4 regions of the Psychrosphaera sp. 1_MG-2023 genome follow, and region 1 is predicted to be linked to each of the others. Evidence: predicted binding sites of a transcription regulator. Region 1 holds the regulator's gene; each other region holds the start of a gene.
The links. The regulator sigma-54, encoded in region 1, starts transcription at its own class of promoters, with help from an activator protein. The targets are predictions, from matches to a motif close to GTTGGCACGNNNNTNGNNT.
Positions count from the first base shown of each region.

Region 1 (7,417 bases):
GACCTACGGCCATCCCGCGAATAACGAGAGTTAGTGTTTGACTACCCGCGACGCCACCCATACTCGGGACAATGGTATTTAAAACCGCTAGGAACGCTAATTCGTCGAGGGTCGATTCAAACAGGCTGGAGACAAATGCGGCTAATAACGCGGTAAACAGGTTCACGCCCAACCACAAAGAACGTCGTTGGGTACTTTTTACGATTGGCGCAAAGGTATCCGCCTCGTCGTCGAGACCCGCCATGCTTAGCATCGAGTGCGCGGCATTTTCGCGGATTACGTCGACGATGTCATCGATGGTTATACGTCCAAGCAATAAACCATTTTCGTCAATAACCGGAGCTGAAATCCAGTCGTACCGTTCAAACAAAGACGCGACTTCCGTTTCTTCCATCGTTGCAGGAATGACTTCGAAATCGGTTTCCATTACTTCAGAAATTAGGCTAACCGGTTGGCTGGTTAACAAGGCCGCGAGGGAGACTTCACCAATAAATTTTTCGTCTTTGTCCACGACATACAAATAATCGGTGGCTTCAGGTAAAGCGCCTTTTAATCTCAGATACCGCAAAATGACGTCCACCGTTACGTCCGGACGTACAGTTATTGTGTCGGTGTTCATCAATGCACCGGCGGTATCTTCTTCGTAGGACAACACACGCTCTGCGCGTTTGCGGTCTCGCTTGTCCATACTTTTTAATACTTTACGATAAATCGTATCTGGCATACCACGTAAAACTTCGGCAAAGTCGTCGTCGTCTAAGTTACCGGCAGCTTCAGCGACTTTTTCTGGGGTCATGCTACGTAAGATAGGGTTACGCACATCTTCAGACAGTTCTTCGAGAACTTCACCTTGGATACTGGAGTCGATTAATTGCCAAATTACGGTTCGAGATTTTGGTGGTGAGGAATGCAGTAACAGAGCGATATCTGAAGTAGGCATCGAATCCAACATGTTTCTAACGTGCACAAACATACCGCCGCTAAGTGCAGTATTAAGTTCTTCGATAGGGATGTTGTATTCTTGCTCTAAAAGCTCTGCCATAAAACCCTTAGTGTGTGATGAAGTTACTTTCTATAAAGGATATATTGCCAATCGCTGGCCCAATATATAAAGGAAACGTAAACCTAAGTGTGGTCTCGCCGCCAATATTAACTCAAAATGACATTTTTTAATAGCAACTGATTGTTTTTATTTAAGTTAAAACAATCAAAATACTAATTATTCGTCTTCATCAAATTTATTGCTAATGAGCTCGCAGATAGCGTCAACAGCGACTTTTGCTTCGTTACCCGTCGCGATTACGGTCACATCTTTACCTTGGTTACTGGCCAACATCAACAATGCCATCACACTATCGGCATTGGCTTTTTTGTCTGCTTGTTGAATAGTTACCGTTGCTTCAAATCCCTGAGCTAATTGCGCTAGTTTGGTGGCCGCACGGGCGTGCAACCCAAGTTTGTTTTCTATGGTAACGGTACGACTAATTTCCATGTTTATTCACTCTTCAAATAACGACTTATCTCACGATGGCGCGTTTTAACGTCATTTTCACGTGAGCGATATAAGTTTGCAAGTGCCTCGGCGATGTAAACCGAGCGATGTTTTCCGCCAGTACAGCCAATGGCAATGGTTAAATAACTGCGGTTGTTTCGTTCCAAATGTGGCAGCCACGTCGACATAAAGTTATTAATTTGGAATACAAATTTATTAACCAATGGCTCGGCTTCTAAAAATTCTATTACGGGTAAATCTAGGCCGGTTAAAGGCCGCAGAGCAGGTTCCCAATGTGGATTTGGTAAAAAACGTGCATCAAATACAAAGTCGATATCGTTTGGTACACCATATTTGAAACCGAAAGATTCAAACGTTATTACGAGGTTTTTTTCCGATTTACCAAGAATTTTTTCGCGCACCATTTCGGTTAGTTGGTGAACGTTTAAATCTGACGTGTCGATAAACAAATCGGCACGAGTCGCAATAGAATCAAGGAGCTTGCGTTCTTCTTGAATTGCCTCAGGTAGGCCAGACTCTTTTTTTGATAATGGGTGCAAGCGACGAGTTTCGCTATAACGACGGATCAAAACCTCGTCTTTAGCGTCAATATACAAAACCGTTGTATTAACGTTTTTAGGTAAAAAATCGAGGTTTTCGACTAGCTCTTGCTCGGATTCTGGAATATTCCGAACATCAATGCTAACGGCAACTTGTTCATAATTTTGACTGAGACTGTGCGATAGAGCTGGCAATAGATTTACTGGTAGGTTGTCTACACAGTAATAACCAAGGTCTTCTAACACTCGCAGTACGACGGTCTTCCCTGAGCCTGAACGGCCACTAACAATAAAAATATGCATTTTAGGCGGCTTCTATTATGTTGTATAAATCCAAATCTGTTTCTGCTCTACGAATTTTGCGTAAAACATCTTTGTTGTCAAAGGTTTTTGCTATCGATGCCAATGTTGCCAGATGAGTGTCGCATTGATCTTCTGGTACTAACAGGGCAAAAAATATATCTACAGGTCGTTTATCAATCGCATCGTAATTCACTCCTTTGTGGGTAACTAAGAGAACTGCTACGGCTTTACTCGAATTTTTTATTCGGCCATGTGGTATCGCAATTCCGTTACCTATACCAGTGCTGCCCAACTTTTCTCTGTTCATCAAGCTCTCTAAAATATCTATGCTAGATAAATTTGGCAGCTGCGCACTCGCAATTTCAGCTATATGTTCAAGTATTTTTTTCTTGCTTTTACAATCAGCAATAACTTTGGTGCAATCTGGTTGAAGTAATAATTTTAAATTCATGTTTGGTTAACTGCCTACCTTTTGCTTACGCCAAAAGGTGTTGTTTGTGACGCCGTCCCTAGCGTCACGTTTATTTAGTTTAAACCCATCAGTGACGGGTCAATTTCTCTTTATGTTTTATTACCTGTCGATCTAGCTTATCTATTAAACTATCAATCGCGGCATACATATCGTTATGTTCAGAAGTGGCGAACAATTCACCACCGTTTACATGTAAGGTTGCTTCAGCTATTTGACTCAGTTTTTCAACGTCTAAAATCACATGGACATTATTGATATGGTCAAAGTGACGCTCTAATTTAGCAAATTTGTTATCTACGTATTCTTTTAATGACTCTGTTAAATCTATATGACGACAAGTTAAATTAATTTGCATAAAAAATTCCTTCTGTTGATATAGAGAGGTGTTTACACCAGTCGTTTTCGTTGGTTTGAAGGGGGAATATTTAATGATTCCCGGTATTTTGCAATAGTCCGTCTGGCAACCTGAATACCTTGGTCAGCCAGGATCTCTGCAATTTTACTATCACTGAGAGGTTTAGCCTGATTTTCCGCCGCAACTAACTTTCTGATTAAAGCTCTAATCGCAGTGGAAGAACATTCACCACCGTTCTCTGTACTTACATGACTCGAAAAGAAGTACTTAAGTTCAAAAATTCCTCTAGGTGTGTGCATATATTTTTGAGTCGTCACACGAGAAATTGTTGATTCATGCATGTCGACCATTTCTGCGACATCGTTCAAAACCATTGGTTTCATGGCTTCTGGGCCATATTCAAAAAATCCCTGCTGTTGCTGCACGATACAGTTTGATACTTTTAGCAGCGTATCGTTACGACTTTCTAAACTTTTGATAAACCATTTAGCTTCTTGTAAATGGGAACGTACAAATTGCGTGTCACTGGTATTTTTTGAGGTTTTTGACAACGATGCATATTGTTCGTTTATTTTTAGTTTAGGCATGGAATTTGGATTTAGCTCTACTAACCAACGACCTTTTTTCTTAACGACCGTTACATCGGGAATGACGTAGTCGATTTCATCTTTGATAACGACACTTGCAGGATTTGGATTAAGTTGTTGGATGAGTTCTAGAATATCTTTCAGATCGGGTTCTTTTAACTTGGTTTTTCTAAGTAAAGTCCGGTAATCACGATTGGCCAGTAAATCGATGTAATTGTCGATAACGTCTATGGCCTCAAATTTCCATGGCGTGTCATTTGAAAATTGTTTCAATTGCACCGACAAGCATTCTTGTAACCCTCTGCAGGCGACGCCTACGGGGTCGAATAGTTGAATACGTTTAAGTACCGCTTCAACTTCTTCTATTTCCACATCTTCGATGTCAATGGCTTCTACGATGTCCTCAGCGGTGAGGCGTAAAAAGCCTTTTTCGTCGACGCCGTCAATAATGGCGGTCGCGATTGCAAGATCTTGTTCGGTAAACGTAGAAAGGTTTAACTGCCAGCGGAGGTGGTCTTGAATATTGTCAGTGGTTTCACCTTGATAGACTGTGTCTTCGCCTTCATATGCTGGGCCAGAGCTCGCAGGGGCGGCGCTCATGTAGTCATCCCATGTTGTGTCCGTAGACATCTCTTCACTGATGGTTTCGGTTTGAAGTGCTTCAGTGGTATTTATTTCTTCCTGCGCCCAGTCGGTATCGTCGTCGGTCGTTTTGTTTTGACCTTCCGTTTCACCCAATACATCTTCTATCGATTGTTCGCTTTTTTCGTGATTTAAACTTTCGTCTTCTGCGTCCAATAGAGGATTGCTATCCAAGGCTTCTTGAATTTCTTGGTGGAGTTCTAATGAGGATAACTGCAACAACCTTATGGCTTGTTGCAATTGTGGGGTCATTGTTAATTGCTGACCCATTTTTAATTGAAGTGAAGGTCTCATCTAATTCCAATCAGATTATACTAATTAATGGTTATACACTAAATTACAAAGTGAACTGGTCACCTAAGTAAACTTTTTTCACGATTTCGCTAGCAAGGACTTCTTCTGGTGTACCTTCTGCGATTAATTCACCATGACTCACGATATAGGCTTTTTCACATACATCAAGCGTTTCACGTACATTATGGTCGGTAATTAAAACACCGATCCCTTTTGCGACGAGTTGTTGGATAATCTTTTTAATATCAATTACTGATATAGGGTCGACCCCAGCAAATGGTTCGTCAAGTAATATAATTTTAGGATCCGCAGCCAGCGCTCTTGCAATTTCTACTCGCCTACGCTCACCACCTGACAATGCCATACCTAAACTATCGCGAATGTGTTCTATATGAAATTCACCAATAAGATCATCTAACAAATCGGCTTTTTGGTTGGCATTGATGTCCTTTCTCATTTGTAACACGGCCATGATATTTTGGGAAACAGTAAGTTTTCTAAATATCGAAGATTCCTGTGGTAAATAGCCTATTCCATGACGAGCACGAACATGCATTGGTTCGTGACTTAAGTCAATATCATTAAGTGTAATGCTACCTTTGTCGTTAGGAACCAATCCAACTATCATATAAAAAGTTGTCGTTTTACCGGCACCATTTGGCCCAAGTAGTCCGACGACTTCACCGGCATTTACTGAAATACTGACGTCTTTTACAACTTGCCTTTTGTTATACGACTTGGCGAGATGTGTTGCGATTAATTTAGTCATCGAGTTATTAATTCCGTCGTTAGCCGTTTTTCTTTTTTGTTTTTATCGTAGTGGTAACTCGACCACCCGTTGAGGCATCGCCATCCGCTTTTACGCGCTTTTTAGCAAGGTCAAATTCGATCGAGCCACTTTGTACTTCAGAGCCACCTTGTTTAAACTTTGCGTCGCCACTTAATTTAAGGGTTTGAGTTGTAACAAAGTATTCAATCTCGTTTGCTTTTGCGGTTAAGTTACCGTTTTCTTCGTCGATTTGAGTAAATAAAGCCGGACTGCCTTTGGCAATTAATTTTTCACCGGTGCCGTCCTGGGTGTCGACAAATAGCTCATCCGCTTTAATTGATATAGGCCCCTGAGAAACAACAACATTACCTTTAAAATACATCGTATTGTTGTTGTAATTAAGATCTTGATTGTCCGATTTTATTTTCAAATCTTCGCTGTTTGCCGAAACGGCCATACTAAATAGAGCAACCAATATTGTGGCGATATACGCGTGTCGCTTGAATGTCATTACTTGTTACCTTTAATCAGCGTTTCCACATGATGAGTTAGTGTCACCGTGCCTTCAGTTAAATTTGCAACCAAACCTTGCCCAACAATTGTCAATTTATCACCCGTAATCGTAATCGGATTGTCTGTTGTTACCAAGTTAGAGTCTAAGTTAATTTCTAAAAAATTTGTTGTTATGGTTTGGATCAATGACTTTTCGCCAAGTTGTACCATGATGACATTTTTATCTAAGGTTAATATACCTTCTTGCATGTCGCCAATTTGTGCGGAGAGTCGCCAAAATGGTTTTTTATCTTGGTAAATTATAAATTCAGGTGAAATAAAATGAGTTAGGGACAACTCTGAAAAGTGCTCCATTTTTTGTGAAAACACTTCTTGCTGCAGTTCACCATTAGAGTCAAACAACTCTTGATGCAGCAATTTAGCGGTAAATTCCGGGATCAGTTCTTCTTCAAAGTCAAAAGGCATTTGCGATTGTGGCGCGAAATTGGGCTGCCATAAAACGGCAACGATCCCCAAAAACAATATAACAACAACGCCACGGGCTAACATTATAGACTTGCTCCGGTGATATTCTCGGTAATGTACTCTTCACCATAGTTCGCCATGATCAGTAGGTCGGTTAATTCTCTTACAGAACCTCGTCCACCATTTAATGTCGTTACTAAATGAGCAATGCTTTTGATATATGGGTGCGCGTCGCCTGTAGCGGTTGCAAGGCCAACTTTTAACATTACCGGAGCATCTGGAAAATCATCACCAATGTATGCGATTTGTTCGTCGGTTAAGTTTAAGTCTGATTTTAGTTGCTCGTAACCTTCTAGTTTTTGGTCCATACCTTGGTAAATATGTTTTACACCTAAACTGCTCATGCGAGTTTGCACAATTGTTGATTTGCGTCCCGTGATTACCGCGACTTCAACACCTGCATCTATTAAAGAACGAATGCCATAACCATCTTTGGTATTAAAGCCTTTTAATTCTTCACCACTGTTGGCTAGGATTACGGTTCCGTCTGAAAAAACGCCGTCGATATCGCATATTAATAATTTGATTTGCTGCGCGCGAGCGACAACATCATTTGGTATTGCCTGATACCAAGTTTCATATCTGCGCATTTAAAGTACCCCTGCTTTTAATAAGTCGTGCATATTTATCGCGCCCACTGGGAAGTTATTATCATCGATTATAAAAAGACTGTTTATCTTTTTTTCTTCCATAATATGCAAAGTTTCAGCGGCAAGGATATTTGCGGCGCTGCAAATTGAGTTACGAGTCATATAGTTAACTATACCGGCGGACATGTCGAGCTTGTCTTGATCTAGACAACGACGCAAGTCTCCGTCGGTAAAAATACCCGCTAATTGTCCCTGGTCATTGGTGATCCCCGTCATACCAAGTCCTTTGGCTGACATTTCGATGATCGCTTGTTT
Region 1 covers NZ_JAUORW010000019.1:43,209-50,625, reverse strand. Annotated here, with positions in the region: gene mgtE (magnesium transporter) at 1-1,042, opposite strand, end outside; gene Q4575_RS16450 (HPr family phosphocarrier protein) at 1,220-1,492, opposite strand; gene rapZ (RNase adapter RapZ) at 1,495-2,355, opposite strand; gene ptsN (PTS IIA-like nitrogen regulatory protein PtsN) at 2,357-2,806, opposite strand; gene hpf (ribosome hibernation promoting factor) at 2,895-3,182, opposite strand; gene Q4575_RS16430 (RNA polymerase factor sigma-54) at 3,215-4,705, opposite strand; gene lptB (LPS export ABC transporter ATP-binding protein) at 4,749-5,474, opposite strand; gene lptA (lipopolysaccharide transport periplasmic protein LptA) at 5,494-5,985, opposite strand; gene lptC (LPS export ABC transporter periplasmic protein LptC) at 5,985-6,536, opposite strand; gene kdsC (3-deoxy-manno-octulosonate-8-phosphatase KdsC) at 6,536-7,102, opposite strand; gene Q4575_RS16405 (KpsF/GutQ family sugar-phosphate isomerase) at 7,103-7,417, opposite strand, start outside.

Region 2 (7,417 bases), on a different contig from region 1:
TTGAATTAAAGAATTTGACGTGGACGCCGATACACCCAATGTGGTGAATAAAAAGATTATGGTTAATACGTAAACTTTTGGGAAATTTTTCAACATATTCATCGCCTTTTTACTATGCTTTATCATATAGTTAACGAGCCAGTTTGATTTCATTCGACAAACCGTCAAATTGCTGGCGTTTTTTCATTTGTTTTGATGTTGGTATTAAGCTAAAACAAGACTAAAGTTATATTTAAAGGCTTAAAAACATCTATTTATCATTGTTTATTACGTTGTTCATTACAGAGTAAGCAATTTTCGTTCCTAGTTTATTGGAGAAGTTATATGGCGGGTATTCTTGACTCGGTTAATCAGAGAACCCAATTAGTTGGTCAAAACCGGCTGGAACTTTTACTTTTCAAGTTAAATGGTCGTCAACGTTATGGCATTAATGTTTTTAAAGTGCGTGAAGTTCTGCAATGCCCACCATTAACTGTGATGCCAAGATTAAATAGCTATGTGAAAGGAATTGCTCATATTCGAGGGCAGACCATCTCTGTTATTGATATGAGTTTAGCAACAGGTGGGCGTCCAATTAAAAAATTGGAAGACTGTTTTATTATTATCACTGAATACAATCGGACCATTCAGGGATTTTTGGTGGATTCTGTTGAACGAATTGTAAACTTAAACTGGGGTTCTGTTATGCCCCCACCAAAAGGGTCGGGTCGCTTTAACTATTTAACGGCCGTGACTGAAATCGACAATGAATTGATCGAAATTTTGGATGTGGAAAAAATATTAGAAGAAATAGCGCCTTCAAGCACAATCGTTTCAGACGGTATTGTCACCGACACTGAGATGCAAAGTGATTTGGGAGACCGTATTATCCTAATTACTGATGACTCGTCTGTTGCGAGAAATCAGGTGAAACGGGCTTTAGAGGGGTTAGGGTTACCCATTGAAGCGAAGAAAAACGGTAAAGAAGCCCTCGATTATTTGGTTGAAGTCGCCGCGAGCTGTGAACATTCTGTCACTGAAAAAATTGGCCTACTGATCTCTGACGTAGAAATGCCAGAAATGGATGGTTATACCTTAACAGCCGAAGTTAAATCTCGGCCTAAGCTTGCCGATTTACATGTTATACTTCATACCTCATTGAGCGGTGTTTTTAACCATGCAATGGTTGAAAAAGTCGGGGCTGATGATTTTATTGCGAAATTTAACCCTGATGAACTCGCTGGAGCGGTTCAAAAATGGCTACATACAGACTAACAATGGCATTTGAATGAGAAATCAGTTTTGAATAGTAATACTCTAGGTGATTCAGACTACCGCGTATTTTGTCAGTTTCTAGAGCAACAATGTGGCATTGTACTAGGCGATAGCAAATTGTATTTGGTGAAGAGTCGCCTTTCGCCCCTCATGACAAGGTTCCAAATTGGCACCTTGGCGGAGCTTGTCAGCAAAACGCTAAAACCGACAGAACGTCAATTACGAGCTGCGGTTGTTGATGCGATGACAACAAACGAAACCTTATGGTTTCGTGATACCTATCCTTATGAACTGTTAAAAAATAATTTATTGCCAGAGCTTGATAAAGGGCGTCCGATCAAAATTTGGTCTGCGGCCAGTTCGTCAGGTCAAGAACCATATTCCATTGGTATGACTATTGATGAATATCGTACATCGCCGTCGGTTTCGAGCAAAAGTATGTTTTCGGTTCTAGGAACGGATATTTCTAATACGATGTTAGATATCTGTAAAAATGCGGAATATGACAACTTGGCGCTGTCTCGTGGTTTGTCTCAAGAACGCCGCAGTAAATATTTTGCAGACAGCGGCAATGGCATGATGCAGGTCAGGGCTGATATTCGCCGCCTCGTTAATTTTAGACATTTAAATTTACTCGACAGTTACCAGTTGTTAGGTAAGTTTGATGTCATCTTTTGCCGCAATGTGCTTATTTATTTTTCCCCAGAGATTAAGTCTCAAATTATCAATAAGTTTGCAGCGCAATTGAATCCTAACGGTTATTTGGTTCTTGGCGCTTCTGAATCCATGTCCGGATTAAGCGACAAATTTGAAATGGTTCGTTGTAACCCAGGTATCGTTTACCGCAAAAAAAGCTAGCCTTTTATAAGGCTAGTCTTCATTTACTTTTAATTAATCCTTAATTTTCAACGTTTTAATTGTTTTTCCCTCCCTAATTATTAAGTGTCATTTTTTCTTGGCCTTTATTTTGCATTTCTTTTCAACACAGATTTAAGAATACAAAGTGACGATTGGGAGCGAATATGGCTATTAGTTTAGATAAAGCATTTGGTATACATCAATATGCTTTGTTAGCGAGGTCAGAGCGTGCAGAGATATTGTCTAGCAATATCGCTAACGCCGATACGCCAGGCTATAAAGCAAAAGATGTTGATTTTGCGGACGCATTGCAAAATGCACAAAAGAAGCAAAGTCATACTATGTCGAAAACACATGACAAACATTTTGACTTGTCTATCAACGCTAATTCGCATGAAAAATTCCGCATCCCAAACCAACCTGATACCGGCGACGGCAACAGTGTCGACGTTCAGGTTGAACGTAATTTGTTTATGCAAAATTCCATCGAGTACCAAGCAAGTTTGCAATTCTTAAATGGCAAAATTAAAGGGTTGAAGTCAGCCCTTAGTGGAGGGCAATAACAATGAGTTTATATAATGTATTTGGTGTCTCAGGCACTGGTATGAGCGCTCAATCAGTACGATTGAACACAACAGCAAGTAATATTGCTAACGCCAATACGGTGTCGAGTAGTGTCGGTGAAACTTACCGCGCAAGGCATCCAGTTTTTGCCGCAGAAATGGATAAAGCACTTGGTGCTCAAACACAGTCTCCAGGCGTTAATGTGCTCGGCATTGTTGAAAGTGACGCTCCGCTAAACATTGAACATAACCCAAGTCATCCAATGGCAGATAGCGATGGTTATATTTACAAACCTAATGTCAACGTTGTTGAAGAAATGGCAAACATGATCTCAGCATCACGCTCTTATGAGACAAATGTGCAAGTTGCTGATGCAGCAAAGCAAATGTTGAGTAAAACATTACAAATGGGTCAACGTTAAGGTAATACACCATGATAGATAACACTATATCAAATTCGTTAACAGAAGATTTACGTTGGCAGGAAGAAAGCATTGTAACTAACGAAGTGAATGGCCAGATGGGTCAAGAAGACTTCTATACCTTGCTTACCACACAGCTATCAATGCAGGACCCGCTAAATCCAACATCTAATGAAGACATGATTTCTCAGATGACGCAATTCACAATGGCTGATGGGATCACTGGTCTAGGTGACAAAATGGATTCTTTGACAGCATCGATGACATCGAACCAAGCACTAGAAGCGTCTTCTTTAGTTGGCCGAAACGTGTTGTTGAATAGTCCGATGGCCTATTCAGATGGCACAGGCTTTAAAGGACAGGTGCCTTTAGGCAGTTCAACTCAGAACGTATTGGTAGAAATTACTAGCTCTACGGGTGGTTCCGTTATCATTCCTTATGGTAGTCAACAATCTGGTTTAATGGACTTTGAATGGGATGGTAAAGATCTGGACGGCAATCCATGGCCTCCTGGACCATACGAAGTCAAAGTTACAGGTTTGCCAAATGGGGCGACTGAATCAGAAAGCTTCTCTGTTTTAAGCTATGGCAACGTAAGTTCGGTCACTTTAGGACAAAATGGCACGGGACTTGAATTGAATATACAAGGATTAGGCGCAATCAGATTGTCAGACATTTTGGCAGTAGGCGACTAGTTAACTAATTTAAACGATACATTTTCTTTTAAGAGCTGCATATCGCAGTTCAGAAAGTAACAATAGGAGAATCCTATGTCTTTTAATATTGCATTGAGTGGCTTAAAAGCAGCTCAAAAAGACCTAGATGTAACCGCGAACAACATTGCGAACGTAAACACTTATGGATTTAAAGAGTCTCGAGCAGAATTTGCCGACGTCTTTTCTTCCTCCATCTTCTCAAACTCGCGAACTGCAAACGGCGAAGGTGTGTTAATCAATGACGTAGCACAACAGTTTACTCAAGGTAGCCTATTGTTTACTTCAAACTCCCTAGATATGGCTGTATCTGGTGGTGGTTTTTTTGCATTAACCAATGACTTATTGAGTCGCGACATAACGTATTCGCGTTCTGGAGCGTTCAAACTCGATGCAGATAATTACATTGTTAACTCAAACGGCAATTATTTGCAGGGCTTCCCTGTCAATGACGACGGTTCTGTTAAATCGGTTAGTTTGAGTACAACACGACCTGTACAAATTCCTGATACAGCAGGTGCGCCTCAGCAAACCTCTGCTATTGATATGACATTTAACTTAGACAGCAACGAAACTGCACTTGACCCAACAGCGTTTGACGCATCAGACACTTCTAGTTATACATCATCAACGTCTACGGTTATTTATGATTCACTTGGTAACAGCCGCATAGCGTCTGTTTATTATGTTAAGGCAAATACCCCAGCTATTTTAGACGCGAACGCGACACTAGATGCGACCTCTGCATCTGACGGTTTTGTTGGTGGATTAGCGGCTGTACCTGCAGCACAACAAAACAATTCTAATACTTGGATTATGTATGCAACAGTGACAGATGAAGACGGCAATACGTTACCTGTTGATCTTGAGCAAGATACCGCACTTGGTGTAACCGGTGTTGGTTTTGAATCGCGTTCAGGTCAACGAGGCATGTTATTGCAGTTTGACAGTGCTGGTGCTGCGGTTGAAGAAACGTTTCCAAACCCTAAATCTGAACGTTTAGGTTTAACGACAAGTGCTACGGCAATTGTTCCAGCGCCAGTCGCACCATTTGATGGGGCGAATGCAATTACCAATGGTGCCGATGCCGACCAAACGTTTAATATTAATATGTCTGGTTTATCACAGTTCTCATCGCCATTTGAAGTGTCTGGTTTAAGCCAAGACGGTAAGACTGTTGGTCGATTAACCGGCGTAACTATTGGTACAGACGGCCTTATTGAATCTAAATATTCAAATGGTGATTCAGTTCCAGTAACAAAAATAATGTTAGCGAGATTTGCCAACGAACAGGGGTTGACTCAAATAGGTAATACGTCGTGGACGGAAAGCCAAACCTCTGGCCAACCGCTTGCAGGTGAAGCCGACTCTGGGACATTCGGGCAAATTCGTTCAGGTACATTGGAGCAATCCAATACCAACCTAACTACTGAATTGGTTGACCTAATTACCGCACAGCGGAATTATCAAGCAAACTCACGTGCACTGGAAGTTAACTCAACAATCACTCAGGCTATCCTGCAATTGCGTTAATTTTAGTCATCAGTGTTATTTAAAAGCCAATCTTAGATTGGCTTTTTTTGTGCCTAAAATAAAAATTATAAGTCCAAAAGTTACATTGTTAATGAAGCATTTATGCAGTTCTGGTAGACTACCGCGCTTTCAATATTAGGGTAATTTCCTGCCCAAAATGTGCAATTTGGAGTTGTCATGTTTAATCTGATCACAAAAAGTGATTCTAATGTAAAAAATGATGTCCTGTCGGGGATCACCGTTGCGTTAGCGCTCGTGCCAGAAGCAGTGGCGTTTGCGTTTGTAGCAGGTGTGGATCCTATGGTCGGTTTATATGCCGCATTTATGATGGGCTTAATTACATCGGCAATCGGTGGCCGCCCAGGCATGATTTCTGGTGCAACCGGTGCGATGGCTGTTGTTATGGTTGCGTTAGTTGCGCAATATGGCGTTCAATACCTGTTTGCCGCGGTTATTCTAGCGGGGATATTACAGATATTGGCTGGGGTATTTAGGTTAGGGAAGTTTATTCGACTTGTGCCTTATCCTGTTATGTTGGGTTTTGTAAATGGCCTTGCGATTGTTATATTTCTAGCGCAAATGGGGCAGTTCAAAATTGTTGATGCCACAGGTATTCAACAATGGATGCAAGGTAATCAAATGTACATCATGTTAGGCCTTGTTGCCCTAACGATGGGGATTATTCATTTTTTACCTAAGCTAACTACCGCTATTCCGGCTTCATTAGTCGCTATCTTAACGGTTACTGGCATTGTCCATGGCTTAGATGTTGACGCACGAACGGTTATCGATTTTGTTCGTGATATGGTGCCTGAAGCTGAAAAAGCCACCGTTACACTGGCTGGTGAACTTCCTAGTTTTGCTATCCCAATGGTGCCGTTTACACTTGAAACTCTATATATCGTGCTACCTACTGCAATTATTTTGTCACTTGTTGGTCTAATCGAATCGTTATTAACACTGACACTTATCGATGAATTAACGGATACTCGTGGTCGTGGCAATAAAGAATGTATCGGTCAAGGCGTTGCAAATTCGGTAAACGGATTTTTCGGCGGCATGGGTGGTTGTGCGATGATTGGTCAATCAATGATCAATATTAACTCTGGTGGTCGTGGTCGTTTATCTGGGATCACAGCGGCACTGGTTTTGTTAGCGTTTATCTTGTTCTTAGCGCCTTGGATTGAATTGATCCCACTTGCTGCATTAGTTGGCGTGATGTTCATGGTGGTCTTAGGAACCTTTGAATGGGCATCATTCAAAATTCTACGTGGCGCAAATAAAGAAGACGCGTTTGTGTTATTGCTCGTGACTGGCGTTACGGTAATTGCCGACCTTGCCATTGCGGTTGTTGTTGGTGTTATTGTTTCTGCGTTAGTTTTTGCCTGGAAACATGCAACTCATTTATTTGTCAGAACCTCTGTAGATAGCGAAGGTTGGAAAGTATATGACTTAGAAGGACCATTGTTTTTTGGTTCGGTGGGGCATTTCCGCGAGTTGTTTGATGTTGAAAACGATCCGAACGACGTGGTAATCGAATTCAAAAATTCTCGTATTTGGGACAGTTCTGGTTTAGATGCAATTGATGGTTTAGCTGATAAATACGTTGCCGCTGGCAAAAAATTGCATATTCGTCATATCAGTCCTGAATGTCGTGATTTACTTGAAAAAGCGCAGAAGTTTGTTGAAATGAATATCAATGAAGATCCTCGTTATCATGTAGCGTCTGATAAATTAGGCTAAATTCATTTATTCAATTGATGAAATAACAAGATTAAAAAAGGTGGCCTAGGCCACCTTTTTTGTTTCTTACGTTTTGTTATCTAGCTTGGTTAAGTCGTTTAGTAAGCTGTTTTAAGTATGCCGCGCTAAACCAACGCGGCATTATCAAACGTGCTTATATCAAACAAGGCTATTTAAGCTTTAGATTTAACCCACTGGTTAACTAGGTCTTCTAGAACATTTAATGGTACCGCACCATTTTTAAGGACAACGTCGTGGAACTCAGGAAGGCTAAACTTGCTCCCTAGTTTTGACTTCGCCGCTTCACGTAATTCAACAATTTTTAACATAC
Region 2 covers NZ_JAUORW010000010.1:100,125-107,541, forward strand. Annotated here, with positions in the region: gene flgA (flagellar basal body P-ring formation chaperone FlgA) at 1-96, opposite strand, end outside; gene Q4575_RS11125 (chemotaxis protein CheV) at 325-1,254, shown strand; gene Q4575_RS11130 (protein-glutamate O-methyltransferase CheR) at 1,282-2,112, shown strand; gene flgB (flagellar basal body rod protein FlgB) at 2,277-2,675, shown strand; gene flgC (flagellar basal body rod protein FlgC) at 2,678-3,097, shown strand; gene Q4575_RS11145 (flagellar hook assembly protein FlgD) at 3,109-3,792, shown strand; gene flgE (flagellar hook protein FlgE) at 3,868-5,343, shown strand; gene Q4575_RS11155 (SulP family inorganic anion transporter) at 5,521-7,086, shown strand; gene Q4575_RS11160 (DUF885 family protein) at 7,260-7,417, opposite strand, start outside.
Region 2: flgB (flagellar basal body rod protein FlgB) is a predicted target of sigma-54. The motif match lies at 2,209-2,227, and genes of this name have one in related genera.

Region 3 (7,417 bases), on a different contig from region 1:
TAGAGATCGCACCTGACTTGTCGGTGGCTAAGTCTGCTTTGGCCTCGGCCTATATGGCGACCAATGAATTTGATAAAGCGCTTAAACTTGCTAAAACATGGCAGGAACAAAATGACATAAATGGTTATAACTTGGCAGGTTATGTTTATCAAAAACAAGGCAAAGTCGAGTTGGCAACCAAAGCATTTGAAGATGCTTTAAAGATAGATTCGACAAATACCCCTTCTCATATGTATTTTGCCAATGTAAATATGAAGCAAGGTAATTACCAGGAAGCCAATTCGCACTTAACCAAATTATTTCAAAAAGAGCCGGACAACCTAACAGCCCTTAAAATGTATTATTTTATCGGTAGAGAGCAGGGTAATACTAAAGAGGCCCTCGATCTGATGGAAGACAGATTTAAGGTTAATTTGACATCTGAACCTCATCGTTTACAACTTGCCCAGTTATATTTAAACGAAAAGAAACCAAATCAAGTCATCAGAATTTTAACAAGTTATGACTTTCAACCAACTCAAGATACAAATGAGTTTTATTGGCTAGCACTTGCCGACAGCTTGCAAGTTGTTGGCAAAAACAATGAAGCGCTTAAGCTTTATAGCCGTTGGACCCAAGCTAATCCAACAGCTGAATTGGCTTGGTTAAAAAAGATCAGTGCAGAGCAGGGTTTAAAACGATTTGCTTTAGCGTTGACGTCTGTAGAAAACGCACTTATTCATTTCCCAGATTCAAAAGGTTTGCAAATTGTACACGTAAACCTGTTAATTCGTGATGGTCAAAATGATACAGCGGAAGGCTTGTTACGTCGCTATTTTAAAGATGAATCTAAGAACCTTGTTGTGCAATATCTGCAGGGGCAAATCTTGTTAAACAGAAAAAATTATAAACAGTCTTTACCTCTGTTACAGGCATACTATGATAAAAAACAAACCTCTGAATCAGCGCGTTATATTTATGCCGCATATGTAGGCAAAGGTGAAAAACCAAAGGCCATTAAGTTTGTTGAGTCTCATATAGAAAAGGCACCTGATGACATTTCAAATATCTATATGTTAGCAAACGAGTTTTTAACAACGGACAATAAAAAAGCACAGCTTTATTTTGGAAAAATGCTTAGCATAACCCCGACAAATCTAGTGGCACTTAACAACCTAGCTTGGTTGCAGTACCAAAACGACCAGTTGCCTGAAGCCAAGGTTACGATAGAACGAGCGTTTAAGATTAACGATAATCTACCGCAATTGCTGGATACAGGCGCCATTATCTACGAAAAACTGGGGGATATTAAAAAGGCCAAAGCGCTAATTAATAAAGCGTATAAGTTAACGGATGATCAACGAAGCTTAAGAACAAATTATAATAGAATTAACGCTTTGTAACTTACTCTTTGTAAATAACAAAATGCATTTATGATGGAATGGGACATCGCTGTCCCATTCCATTACATAATAAACATAGCACCTACATACGGTGCAATTTGTAACAAACATAAGCCTTGCCAACTCAACGGGTTAAACCACACCCTCTTTTAGCCCCCAAAACAGAACCTGCTCATTCTTAATTATTCATTTGTTCCACTGCTAATAGCAACTATTAGGCTAAGTACACTAACGACCCCCCTGACAAAGTACAACTGCGCCTATATGTCGACTCCGGTTTAAAAATTGCCACACGTTAACGCGCATCACATAATCTGCCAGTGTAATTGCTTGTATGTTTCCTGCGGTAGCCATGACAATTATCGGTATTTTATTCACTGCTTTTACTGCTTTTACTGCTTTTACTGCTTTTACTGCTTTTACTGCTTTTACTGCTTTTACTGCTTTTACTGCTTTTACAGCAGGAACGAATCCATTAGTGAGTCATTTGTGCGTCATAATGCACCAAACAATTCGTCGCATGTTTTTGTGATCACTAATTGCTGATTTACTTTATTGGATGCGATTGTGCCTTAAAACTCCGCAACTCAACAACTCCGCAACCTTTTAGTATAAATATGGAACTGGATCTAATTTAGTTTAGTAAGCAGTAAGCAGTAAGCAGTAAGCAGTAAGCAGTAAGCAGAATTAAAGATCAATGAGGGCTTTATAGCGCGTATTATTGGACTTAAATTTTAGACATAAAAAAACCGCTCATATTGAGCGGTTTTAAAAACATCTAACTTGTTAGATTATGCTTTACGACGCGCCGCGCCTGCAAGTCCTAACAAACCTAAACCGAAGATAGCTAGTGAAGCTGGCTCAGAAACAAAAAGACTTAAGTTTGCAGAGTCTAGTGTTGTTTCACGAGTTAAGAAATCAACCTCAGTTGCGTTAATACCAAAAGTACTTAATACAGCTGTTTGGTAAGCAGTAGCAACATAGCTGTCATTATAAAGTGGTGTAGTACCCGCATTTGTAATTTCAGTTGTAATACGACCACCAACATTTACGTCTGGTAAGTTTGCAATGATGTCATGAAAATCTGTGTAACCACCAACGCTATACGCTGAGTAGAAGAAGTCGTCAGCAATAGAAGCGATGTCAGATTTGATGTTAAAGTTAACACCCGTACCACCTAGATCAGCACCAGAACCAGTCACGTCTAACGCTAATACTTGTGTAGATACACCACTAGCAATGTCTTTCATGAACAAGTTAACGTAACCACCAACAAACTGTGCACCAATTGCTTCGCCAGAATCTTGAACGTTATTGCTGTTAAGGTCGTTAAACCCAGCAAATCCGAAAAATTCGTAGTCAGCAACTAGTGTGTAAGTTGCAAGACCAAAAGCAGGCACGTTAGTGTTATATGCTTCGTTGTCAGTTGTATAGTTTAATGAAGCAACTTCGATTCCGAAAGCAGCGTCAAATACCATGTTGCCTTGTTCGATTGTTCCGTTTTGGTCAGCATCTAAGTATGCAGATGTTGGGTTAAACGTACCAAATGTAAATTTATCGAAAACGCCAGAAACAGAGTTTCCATCCATATCGTAATCAGTACCTACATCGATTGAGATAGGAGAAGCGTTTGCACCAAATGCACTAACTAGTGTAAGTGCTAGTAAAGATTTTTTAATGTTCATGTTTATATTCCTGTATGTTTTGTCAAAGCGACTATGACCTTACTATGCTAACCGCGTGCCAATATTGTAACCCATTGTATTTTATGTGATTTATAAAAGATCGTTGATTTTTAAAACATCATTTGTAAAAGATCCTGACATTCAGTTTAGCGCTCAATCATTAATCAACTGTGTTTATTTATCTAAAACCAATTTTTTAGCAATGCTAAACATGATTTTTTGCAGTGGATTGCGATTCCCGCCTGGACGCCAGGTTTTTTTCAGTTTGTTTTTATAACCGTCATAATGTAAACCGTATGGTGCGCACACCAGCTCTCCACGGTTCAGCAATATTTTCAAAGCATAGGTTCCAGCAACGGCTCCACAAAATTTAACCCCCATCGGAATGGATGGGCCTTTTTTGGCATTGAAGTCTGCTTTTTCAGGCACAACTAAATAGTCGCGCTGCAACATAGATGGAGACAATCCAATTAAAAATTGGATCAATTGCTCATCTTCGGTCTGTTTATCTTCAAACCTAAAATACTCTTCGTAACTCATACCGCCGGGCATAAAGCATAAAAATGCCGTTCCCATACCTAAAGGAGCTGCGGTTATCACTGGGATCCCTTTTTCTTGGCATTTTCTAAAAACGAGCTTTCTGGCAGAAAGTGCAAAGAAGTCCAAGCTATCAACGTAAAGATCAACACCATCTAAAAATTCATCAACGTTATGTTCAAATATGCCTTCTGGAAAAACACGTACATCCGCTTCTGGATTTATATCTTTGGTTATTTCCGCCATAACTTCACATTTAGGTCGATTAATCGTCGACATAAACGCACCGGCTTGACGATTAAAATTATGAACTTCATATTCGTCAAAATCGGAAATGTTAAATTTCCCGACACCTAACCTTGCTAACGTAACTGTATGTTCGCTACCTACTCCGCCGGCGCCAGCCATTGCTACGCGTTTTGTTCTCAGTACCTCTTGTTCTTCTTCTGTTATCCAGCCAATATTTCGTGAAAATGCATCGTTATAGTTAAACATGAAAAATTCCTTATTTAGTTACGTTTGCTCCTCCTATATAAAACGACTTCAAAGAGGCACCTAAAACTTGCTGATTAATTTAGCTTGAAATGAGTCAGATATCTATCGTGTTTAAACAACACTTTTGATTGTGACCCATAACAAACCGAGATATTCATATATAGCTCGCTCACTTTGGTATATCGAGGAAGCGTTTGGAACAAAAGAACGCCACGACAATTCACCATAGCCTGATACATATTCGGCGGGTGAAAATATTGGGCTAAGATTGTTACTACGATAGAGATAATCTAACCGCTTTATATGTGTAGCACTAGACACCACAATAAAGTTACTCGTCTCAACAACCTTTTTATGGGCGAGGACTTCGTCTAAAGAGTCTTTTGGCCCTTCGATTAACACTATGTTAGATAACGGCACACCGAGCCCCACTGCGAGCTCGGCATTAATGGCAGGATCTGATTTTTTATCATCCATTGCCGCGTAACCAGAAAATATGATTTTAAGCGTGGGGTATTGATGCCACATTTGCACCGCTTGAATAATTCGCGGCAGACTACATTGATGAATTTGTGCCACAAGTGGCAGCAATTGATTGTCACTATGCCAACATCCCATGACCACAACATAAGCTGGTTTTACAGTGGCCAGATAATTAGGATCTTCAATTGGCAGTTTTGGGTAAGCCAGTTCTAATGGGCGGATCAAAAGTTGACTTGTTATTGGTAAAGAGAAGAACGTAACTAATAACGCACTGGCAATAAGTAATTTGCGCGCCATTGCCATTCTATTTCTTTTATATAGATAAAGCCCACACAAAATAATTGCCATACAAATTGGTATGGGCATTAATAAATTCCCTACCAATTTTTTCATAAAAAAACCAATTTCAACCAGCAATTGGTTTGCCTCCAATTTATGCTTCTTTAAATTGCTGTTCTATATTGGCGAATAACAACTTAAAGCCTGGTGATAATGTTTTGTATAACGAAAATGGGTCAATGTAATACGGAGCGCGCTTACCGTGGTATTCGACAACGGGACCAATTTGTTGAAATTCGATTCCGACAAATCTCATGCTTCGCGCTAATCTTGGCTCCATCATGACAAAGACGTGCTTGATCCCTTTTTCTACTACAACACTTGCAGCCGACAGGTACAAACCTACAGCGATAAATGGAAAGCATCGCAGTTCTTCCTCAGAATAGCTGTCAACATTAATTGCACCTGTTGCAGCACCGGCAAATTTATCGGTTTTTCTTCGTCTAAACTCCTCAGGAACCGCTAACCTAGATATTTCGCATATTTCATTTCTTGGAAACAATTTGGGGTTTAGTGTGTCGTGGTCGATAGAATCTAAGCAATATTTTTCAAGTGGTAGCAATTCATCATTAGCAGTGCTACAAACAATTCTAACGGTTCCAGCGTATCGCTCTGTCGCTTTATGTTGAATTAAACAATGGAACGACTGGATGTCAAAGTCATCCTTTTCTTGTTTGTCAGGATACTCCGGCTCAAATTTTAGCTCTTCGCAATATACGTTGTGGCGTATTTGAAATGAATGACTAACTTGTTGCTCACTGATTGCCAAAACAGGTTGTAGAAATTCAGAAAAATGGTTTGCTATACTTATTGCTTCAGAATTAGCTTTTTTCTGAATGATAGCTTTTACTAAAGTGCCTATAATAGGTGTGTTTATGAACCGCTTTAAGAGTTTCAAGTTGAATTTCCGTAGCACAAATGAAGTAATGTAAGACTTTTAGTATAGGCATCAAAATGAACTAAATAAATAGCTTTATGGCTAATTAGAGCAATCTAAACAAATAAGTGTATTTTTGCCCTGCGGCACCATTTTGACTAGTGTCAGCTAATTTTACACCGGCAAAAGCGAGGCCTTAAATACCCTTAAAATACAAGGAGTTGCATCTTGGTTCGTAAATTGCTTATATTAATCCATTAGAACTGTTTATTTATCAAGCAGGCCCGATTATAATACGGGGTCGTGCGCTGTAACAAAATTAGGTATTGAAGTCATGAAAGCAAGCAATGAAAATCCAGTAGAAAAAAAGGTTTCTTCTAGAAGGAAGTTTTTAACAAAAAGTTCAGCCGGAATTCTGATCGCATCATTACCTGCAAAATCTGTTTGGGCAACTGGTGGCAATATCGCCGGCTCAATAATCGCCTCTGGTGGTTCGTCAGACTGGTCTTCAAGTAACGCTGTGTGTTTACGTTCACACGGCTATTGGAAAAATCACTTAAGCAATATTGATAGCAGTTATAAAAACAAAGCATTTAAAGACGCGTTTAATGCTTATCCAATAGATGATGACCATGAAAATATTGTTGTTAAGCGCGATTCCTATGGCTACAAAATTGACTGGCACCCAACGTTAAAATACTGCGTTCAAAGTGAAGGCAACAGCGGCGTTTATTTGAGCAACAAAAATAACTCTAAGCCGTTCATTACGGACAGAAATATTAACAAAACATGTACAGGAAAATACCGTAAAGAAAATAGATATGGTAAGGATTACCCATATTTTGATTTTTCAGGTCCAGACAATGTTAATGCGCAAATGGTGACTATGTATCTGAACGCACTTTACCATGGCCAGTATGGAATTAACTATCCTGTGCTTTCTGCCTATGGTGGCCCTTTTGCAACGATAGCCGATTTTGCAGATAACTTAATTAGTATGCGAAATCAACATGGTGGCGGCGCAATAGGTCGTGCACTTGCACAGCTGATTGATCAAAACCCTGTATAATATAAGTTGATTAATGTTTAGTTTTTCAGACTTTGTCGAAACTCATGATTTTTCTGATGGGTCTGGGTGTGTTTTATTTCATACTGAAACAGGCGAGTCTTTAGCGTACGCATGCACCACTAATGTTTTATTGAGTAACCAAACTAACGAGATTAATAACATCGTTAGTTTGTTACTTGAAAAGCGATTTATTCAATCTACTTAGGATAGTTAAATGCACTTTCAATTAGAAGTGGCGCCATTTAAATTAAATATCCAAACCACAATCCCACTAGTAATCGACAATCTAAGAAAGTTATACCCTCCTCAATTATTAACGTCAGTTGATGATAATTCTTTGGCTGACTACGATGTTTCAATTGATTACAGTGGCTTAGTTCGGAAATATATTAAACCTCAATGCTCCTTTAAATTTGACCAGTTCGAACCTTTTTTAGGCTTACCCATAGGGCATGCCTATGCAAACTTAGAATGGGGCATGAATTATGTTATTGCGAGTAACATATTTAACTACTTAATTATTCACTCTGGTATTGTCGCCAAAAATAAC
Region 3 covers NZ_JAUORW010000013.1:57,889-65,305, forward strand. Annotated here, with positions in the region: gene prsT (XrtA/PEP-CTERM system TPR-repeat protein PrsT) at 1-1,382, shown strand, start outside; gene Q4575_RS13310 (PEP-CTERM sorting domain-containing protein) at 2,174-3,067, opposite strand; gene Q4575_RS13315 (ThiF family adenylyltransferase) at 3,242-4,099, opposite strand; gene Q4575_RS13320 (ElyC/SanA/YdcF family protein) at 4,211-4,948, opposite strand; gene Q4575_RS13325 (PEP-CTERM/exosortase system-associated acyltransferase) at 5,016-5,819, opposite strand; gene Q4575_RS13330 (hypothetical protein) at 6,133-6,867, shown strand; gene Q4575_RS13335 (hypothetical protein) at 6,881-7,072, shown strand; gene Q4575_RS13340 (HprK-related kinase A) at 7,082-7,417, shown strand, end outside.
Region 3: Q4575_RS13310 (PEP-CTERM sorting domain-containing protein) is a predicted target of sigma-54. The motif match lies at 3,112-3,130, and genes of this name have one in related genera.

Region 4 (7,417 bases), on a different contig from region 1:
GCGTTGGATCAGGTTGGTTACTTGATGCATAGAGCCTAAATGAGCAAAAATCGGTCCAAGGAAACCACGGTTACGGATCTCTAAGAAGTCTTCATCAGACAACGCATTCAGTTTCTTTTCATCAACAATATTTAAACCGTTTAATACGTATTCTTTACCTTGAACTTTTACACTGATGTTCTGTGCGCTAAGTAGGTCGTGTTTAACAAGAAGTTCAACAAACGCTTTTGTCATTTGCTCATTCTCTACGTAGCTCATTAAAGACGCTTTACGTTTGTCCAAATACTCAGACTCTGAACCATCTTCGTTAAACAAAGCGTCACCTTCAGAATCGCTCACAACTTCGCTGTCGACGTCGATTGCAATACCGTATAGATTCTTATCATCTGGGTTAGGGATAACGCTAAATGGTTTATGAGTGTAACGTGCAGGCATGTACATGCCATCCCATTTGTTTTCTTCGCTAACAAACAAGTTTTTACCTTGTTCTAATCCCAAAATGGCGACCGGAAAGAAACTTTCGCTTTTATCTTTAACAAATGCAATCGGGTATTGATTACCAGCAAGTGCAAACTCTTGAACAACAACACCTAGTGCATGTTGTCCCGCAAGATCTTCAACATTAGAAATTGTTTTGATTTTGACATTCTTGTGCGTTTCTTTATTTAACGGCTGAAAATTAGTTGCCATTGTTATTCTCCTTGGGTTCCGAGGCCTTTAAGACCCTTTATTATGTGTCCAATTTAACATCGGTACAACCAGCGGCACAGAAAAGGTGTAGGCCAGTCTCAATCGTTTCTACTTTTAACGGTTTTTTACATTTGAGACAAGGTACAGACTTTCCAGCCAATACTTGTTTAATCATGTTCTTTTGCTGATGAAATGAATCAGATGACGATTTGTTAATACCGGAAAAGTCCATGATGTTTAAATTCGACTATTTATGTTTGTAAACTACATGTGGACAATATCCACAAATAAAAGGGGGAAACAACTAAAAGATTGAAATAATCGAACAGGCGAATGAAAATCCACCGTAGTTAGGCAATATTGTAAGGACTTTTGGTATTTATATACCCATTTGTGATAACCGGTCGATTATTTCTCTCGTCAACCGTTCTAGAGTTGGGTGCTCAACAGCAAACTGTGTCTCCATTGCCAACAGTTGTTCTGTAAGCGACTCTTCGGCTTTAAGTTCGTTAGACTTAATCATTTGATGCATTTGTGCATCTAATTCTCGCGCCTGTTCCAATAATGCATCGTCCACATTTGGCATCGTTTCTAACGCCGTATGTAATTCAACGACCGAATCCAACAATTGTCTTGATTGCATATCTTTCTCCAGTTTTCTCACTCTTCAAATATAGTTGAGGTGTTAAAAATAGCAAAGTTGCAAGGAATTCAATTGGCGCAGATATCAACAACTAACTGAGTTTTACTTTTGGCTGATCAGTAGGCACAAAAAAGCCGCTTTACGCGGCTTTTGAAGATTTAGCTATTGTTTGTCAATCTACAATTAGAAAGATTTACCAAGGCTAAATACTAATGATTCATTATCATCAAGGTCTGAACCAGAAACGATAAGAGAAACACCTAGGTCAAATTCGCCTACAGTTGTTCCGTAACCCGCTTCAACATAACTACCTTCCCAATCGCCGCCAAATACGCCAACTGTTCCGTATACGCCGTTATCAGCAGAGTACGTAGCACCTAAGAATGTGTAGCTTGCGTCGCCATCGTCAGCACCGTCTTCGTGAGTACCAAATGTTAATTCAACGCTTAATGCGCCTTTACCAGCTGATAAGTTTAATTCGTTGTAAGACGTGTCAAAATCACCAGTGTATTGGTAAGTTGTAACACCAACACTTAATGCAAAACCGCTTTCAGTTTCAAGACCGTATGCACCGTAAAGGTCAATTTCAAGTCCGTCAAAAACGTCTGCAGCCCAAACACCAGCTGACAAGTTGCCTTTTTCATAATCGATACCAGCGCTACCAGAACCGAATGCTGTTTGTTGTACACCACGGAAGTGATACTGAGAAACATATCCTGCGTTTGCAGACCATTCAGCCTGTGCTGCTACTGGTGCAAGGATTGTTGCGCTTAATAATGCTGTTAAAAGTGTTTTTTTCATGTGAAAGTTCCCTAGATTTTTGTATTTTATAAATATAATTATTATTGATTTGTGGTTTACTAGGTTAATTCAACTACCAAGCCAACTTTTAACATATTGTTTTTATTGAGTATTTTTTATACTCATTTAAAAAAAAGCGATTATATCCCTATTATGGTGCGAACAAATTCACCATTTAAGGGCGGTTTTATCAGTTATTAAGAGATATATATGAAAAATTCAGCGGTTATTGCCCCATCTATTTTGTCAGCCAATTTTGCCAAACTTGGTGCTGAGGTTGATGAAGTGCTTACAGCCGGTTGCCAATGGGTGCATTTTGATGTGATGGACAATCATTACGTCCCAAACCTGACATTCGGTCCAATGATATGTAAAGCGTTAAAAGACTACGGTATTACAGCCCCAATCGATGTGCATCTTATGGTTGAACCTGTTGATGAGATGATTAAATCGTTTGCCGCTGCAGGTGCCGATTATATTAGTTTTCATCCAGAGGCAACAAAACATCTTCATCGCTCGGTTCACCTTGTAAAAGAGTTAGGGTGTAAAGTTGGCCTTGTATTAAACCCTGCAACCCCAATTAATTTGATTAAAGATGTATTGGAAGATCTCGACATCATCCTAATTATGTCAGTTAATCCAGGATTTGGTGGGCAAAGCTTTATTCCAAAAACACTAGATAAAATCCGTGCGGTGCGTCGTTTGATTGACGAACATAATTTAGATATCAGGCTGTCTGTTGATGGCGGCGTTAAGCCAGACAACATTAAGCAAATCTTTGATGCAGGGGCAGATACGTTTGTCATGGGCTCGGCGATATTTGCAAGTGAAGATCGGGCAGCCACAATTAAACAGACTTTAGCGCAGGTTAACTAATTTAAAATTAACCATGCCCAAAATTTGCAAAGACAATCTGACGGTCAACTTTACACTTTAAAGATAGTCGATTACCTAAGTGGGTAATTATTGTAAAAATCAGCCTAAGTCGATTGCACCAATAAAAATAGCCGCTACAATAGCGGCTTCCAGCAAGTTTCGACACTTTTACTCTGACAGGACAGTTATGACACAATCAGTTTTAAGCGGTATCCAGCCAACGGGCGGTATGACAATAGGTAACTATATCGGCGCAATCAACCAATGGCGTACGTTACAAAACGATCATGATTGTTATTTTATGCTGGTTGATATGCACGCGATTACTATTCGCCAAGAACCAGACGTACTGAAAAGTCGTGTCTTAGACGGTATTGCCTTGTACGCTGCCTGCGGAATTGACCCAGATCGTTCTTCGTTATTTGTGCAATCACATGTAAAAGAACATGCACAACTTGCTTGGGTACTAAATTGTTACGCCCAAATGGGTGAGTTAAATCGCATGACTCAGTTTAAAGACAAGTCGTCAAAACATAACAACAATATCAATGTTGGTTTGTTTAGCTACCCAGTTTTACAAGCAGCTGACATCTTGTTATATCAGGCTGACAAAGTGCCTGTAGGTGAAGACCAAAAGCAACATTTGGAACTGACTCGCGATATCGCAACGCGATTCAACAATGTTTATGGCGACGTATTTACCGTTCCAGAACCGTATATCCCAGAGTTTGGTGCACGTGTAATGAGTCTACAAGACCCGACGAAAAAAATGTCGAAGTCCGATGACAACCCAAATGGCTACATCATGTTGCTAGATGAACCTAAGAAAATTGAGAAAAAGCTCAAAAAATCGGTTACTGATTCTGACGAGCAAGCCCGTATCTATTTTGACACCGCTGAGAAACCTGGCGTTTCAAATCTCTTAACCTTGTTAAGCGTTGCAACTAATCAGTCAATAGCAGATTTAGTACCTCAATATGAAGACAAAATGTATGGGCACTTGAAAAAAGATACCGCCGACGCAGTTGTTTCAATGTTAGAGCCAATTCAAGCGCGATTTAAAGAAATCCGAGGCGACCAAACTTTATTGAACGACATAATGAAAAAAGGGGCAGACAAAGCATCTGTTAAAGCTGAGAAAACACTCACAGCAGTTTACGATGCAATCGGTTTTATCCCGCGTCCATAAAGATTAAAGGCGGCAAAGGCAATTAACCTCGCCGCCTTATTTTCCTCAGCGAGCATTCCTCTATGTTGTTAATGATAGATAACTACGACTCTTTTACGTATACGTTAGTGCAATATTTTCAATCGCTAGATCAAGACGTAAAAGTGGTTCGCAACGACGAACTTTCTATCGCTGCAATAAAGTCATTAAATCCCGAACATATAGTAATTTCGCCAGGTCCCTGCTCTCCGAATGAAGCAGGTTTGTCACTTGAGATCATAAAGCAGTTTTATCAAACCACGCCTATTTTTGGAGTTTGCTTAGGTCACCAAAGCATAGCGCAGGCTTTTGGAGCAGACGTCATTAAAGCTAAAAAAGTAATGCATGGTAAAACCAGCTTAATTACGCATTCAGAAAATGGCTTGTTTAGTCGTGCAGAAAATCCATTACAAGTAACACGATATCACTCACTGATTGTTGATCATAATACGCTACCGGACTTTATCCAGCCTACCGCTTGGGGATTGGAAAAAAATAATGTAAAAGATGAATTGATGGCGTTGCAGTTAAAAGATTATCCCGTTGCTGGGGTACAATTTCATCCTGAATCTGTGTTAACGCATCAAGGTATGTTAATTCTAGACAATTTTTTGAAATTCTAGCTACAATACTAAATTGCAAAAAAACAACCTTAAATCATAGTGTAACAGTCAGTGTAACAGTCAGGGCAGCAGTAAAGTTATGAGCGTATCGCAGCAGGAAAAAACCACATCATTTATCCAGTCTCGATTTTTTGATCTTATGTTGTCAGAAAAAATCGCTTTAACCCGTTTGGGTGTTTATGCCGACAGAAAACAATTGGGTACTGCTCGAGAGTTACTGCACATTGAAGAGAAAGCGCTTGAACGTAAGGTGAAACAACAAGCCACTGAAACAGAATTCAAAGAATATGTGAACGAATACTTCCACGAAGCCCTATTCGAATATTTAGACGTATACTCAAATGATAAGAACTATTTATTCTCCCAAATATTAACTATTGACCCAAATATCCCTGATGTTTTAGACGCCTGCGTAAAAAGGGCCACGACGGCGACGCAGTTGGATACCTTAATATCAAAAGTCACATTCTTAACTCGTGACATTTTAAAAATGGTAAATAACCCGCCCTTCCGAGCAGAAAACTCAAACAAGGCGCATGTGGATAAAATTGGCTTAGCCGTGAGATATATTGGTGTTGATAATGTCAGGTTTGCGCTATTAAGTTACATTGGTAAAAATTGGCTGCCACACAGCACAGAGCCTTATAACGATTTTAAAGAAAAGTTTTGGCAATATTCTATCGCAACGGCCAATTGTGCCCGCACTTTGGCTAAATACTACAAAATAGATGAATCCGTCGCATTTTTGTTAGGGCTGCTCCATGGCATAGGTATGTCTATGTCGCTTCGACTCTATTTACGTGCCTTTGATACAGTGCGGGTAATACAAATGAAAGCGTTAACCAAAGCCAATCGCAAAGACATTGTCAAATTAGTCGACACATTAACGCTAGATAATAGCTTTGTTAGTGAAGCTTTACGACGATTTACCCCCACAGTTTCCCATCATGTTATTGAACGACTTGGACTCAAATTTGCGCCAATACTGCCAACAATGGAAGAGTTGCGAGAGAACGTACCGTTTAAACAATCAAGTCCAATGACCCGGCTATTAAAACAATCACAAACATTTGTGCAGTACAAAATGTTGCAAAAATCACGACTAATTGAGTTAGATGACGCTAAGGTTTTTTTGACTCAAGCAAATATCAATAACGACATTATTACCATTTTAAATAAAGTTGATTTGCTCAAGATTGACATTCGACCGCAAGAATAAGTCCTTTATTCGTCGTTTTCAGTCAGAAAATAAGATCCCGTGAAAATTATTTGTACTTTTTTTTCTGACATTCTATGCAACCGACATTTTGCATATTATTAAGTGGATCCAATTTGCGCTATAAATCCAGTCCGTGAATACATAAGGGAATAGTTTATACGTATTTAATTATTGGCAAACTTCGACTTGTGGGTAATTATTCACTTTTTCTTTATATATTCGTTTATTGCTTGATTTTAAAGGCGTTGCCACGATTTTGATGGCAAGACATATCAAAAAAATTCTGCAATAATCGATTCATATTCCTACTAATTAGACTAAATTTACTAGTCTACTGTTTTAATTGAGGTTGGCGACAATGAATATTACCCGCGATATTTTTGATGATGTAATGGTACCGAACTACGCACCTTCTGCTGTGATCCCAGTTCGAGGAAAAGGGTCGCGAGTTTGGGACCAAAAAGACAATGAGTACATCGATTTCGCCGGTGGCATTGCAGTTAACTGTTTAGGTCATTGCCATCCAGCATTAGTAGAAGCGCTAAATGAGCAAGGCCAAAAAATATGGCATTTGAGCAATGTTATGACCAACGAACCGGCTTTACGTTTAGCCAAAAAATTGGTTGATGCTACATTCGCTGACAAAGTATATTTCGCCAACTCTGGTGCAGAAGCAAATGAAGCGGCGTTAAAACTTGCTCGTCGTTGGGCTCTGGAAAACTTTGGTGAGCAAAAATCACAAATCATTTCATTCAAGCAAGGTTTCCACGGTAGAACTTTCTTCACGGTAACGGTTGGCGGCCAAGCAGCTTATTCTGATGGCTTTGGGCCAAAACCTGGTGCAATCGAACATGCGATATACAACGACCTTGCCAGCTTAGAAGCGTTAATTTCTGACAATACCTGTGCCGTAATGCTTGAACCGATTCAAGGTGAAGGCGGAATAATTGCCCCTACTGATGAGTTTATCAAAGGCGTTCGTGCACTATGTGATAAACACAATGCATTGATGATCTTCGACGAAGTGCAATCTGGCGTTGGCCGTACTGGTCATTTATATGCCTACATGGGCCTGGGTGTTACACCTGATATTCTGACAACCGCAAAAGCACTTGGTGGCGGTTTCCCAATTGGTGCCATGTTAACGACGACAGACATTGCAAAACATCTGAAAGTGGGTACACACGGTTCAACCTATGGTGGTAACCCGCTCGCTTGTGCCGTTGCTGAAGCTGCATTTGATACCGTAAATACACCTGAGGTGCTATCCGGTGTTGCACAAAGAGAAGCCTTGTTTAAAACAAAGCTTACTGAAATTAATGCCAAGCACAATGTTTTTAGTGATATTCGTGGTCTTG
Region 4 covers NZ_JAUORW010000012.1:13,275-20,691, reverse strand. Annotated here, with positions in the region: gene Q4575_RS12340 (SapC family protein) at 1-690, opposite strand, end outside; gene Q4575_RS12335 (DUF4404 family protein) at 1,070-1,333, opposite strand; gene Q4575_RS12330 (TorF family putative porin) at 1,517-2,134, opposite strand; gene rpe (ribulose-phosphate 3-epimerase) at 2,345-3,010, shown strand; gene trpS (tryptophan--tRNA ligase) at 3,198-4,199, shown strand; gene Q4575_RS12315 (aminodeoxychorismate/anthranilate synthase component II) at 4,262-4,840, shown strand; gene Q4575_RS12310 (HDOD domain-containing protein) at 4,920-6,059, shown strand; gene Q4575_RS12305 (aspartate aminotransferase family protein) at 6,418-7,417, shown strand, end outside.
Region 4: Q4575_RS12330 (TorF family putative porin) is a predicted target of sigma-54. The motif match lies at 2,202-2,220, and genes of this name have one in related genera.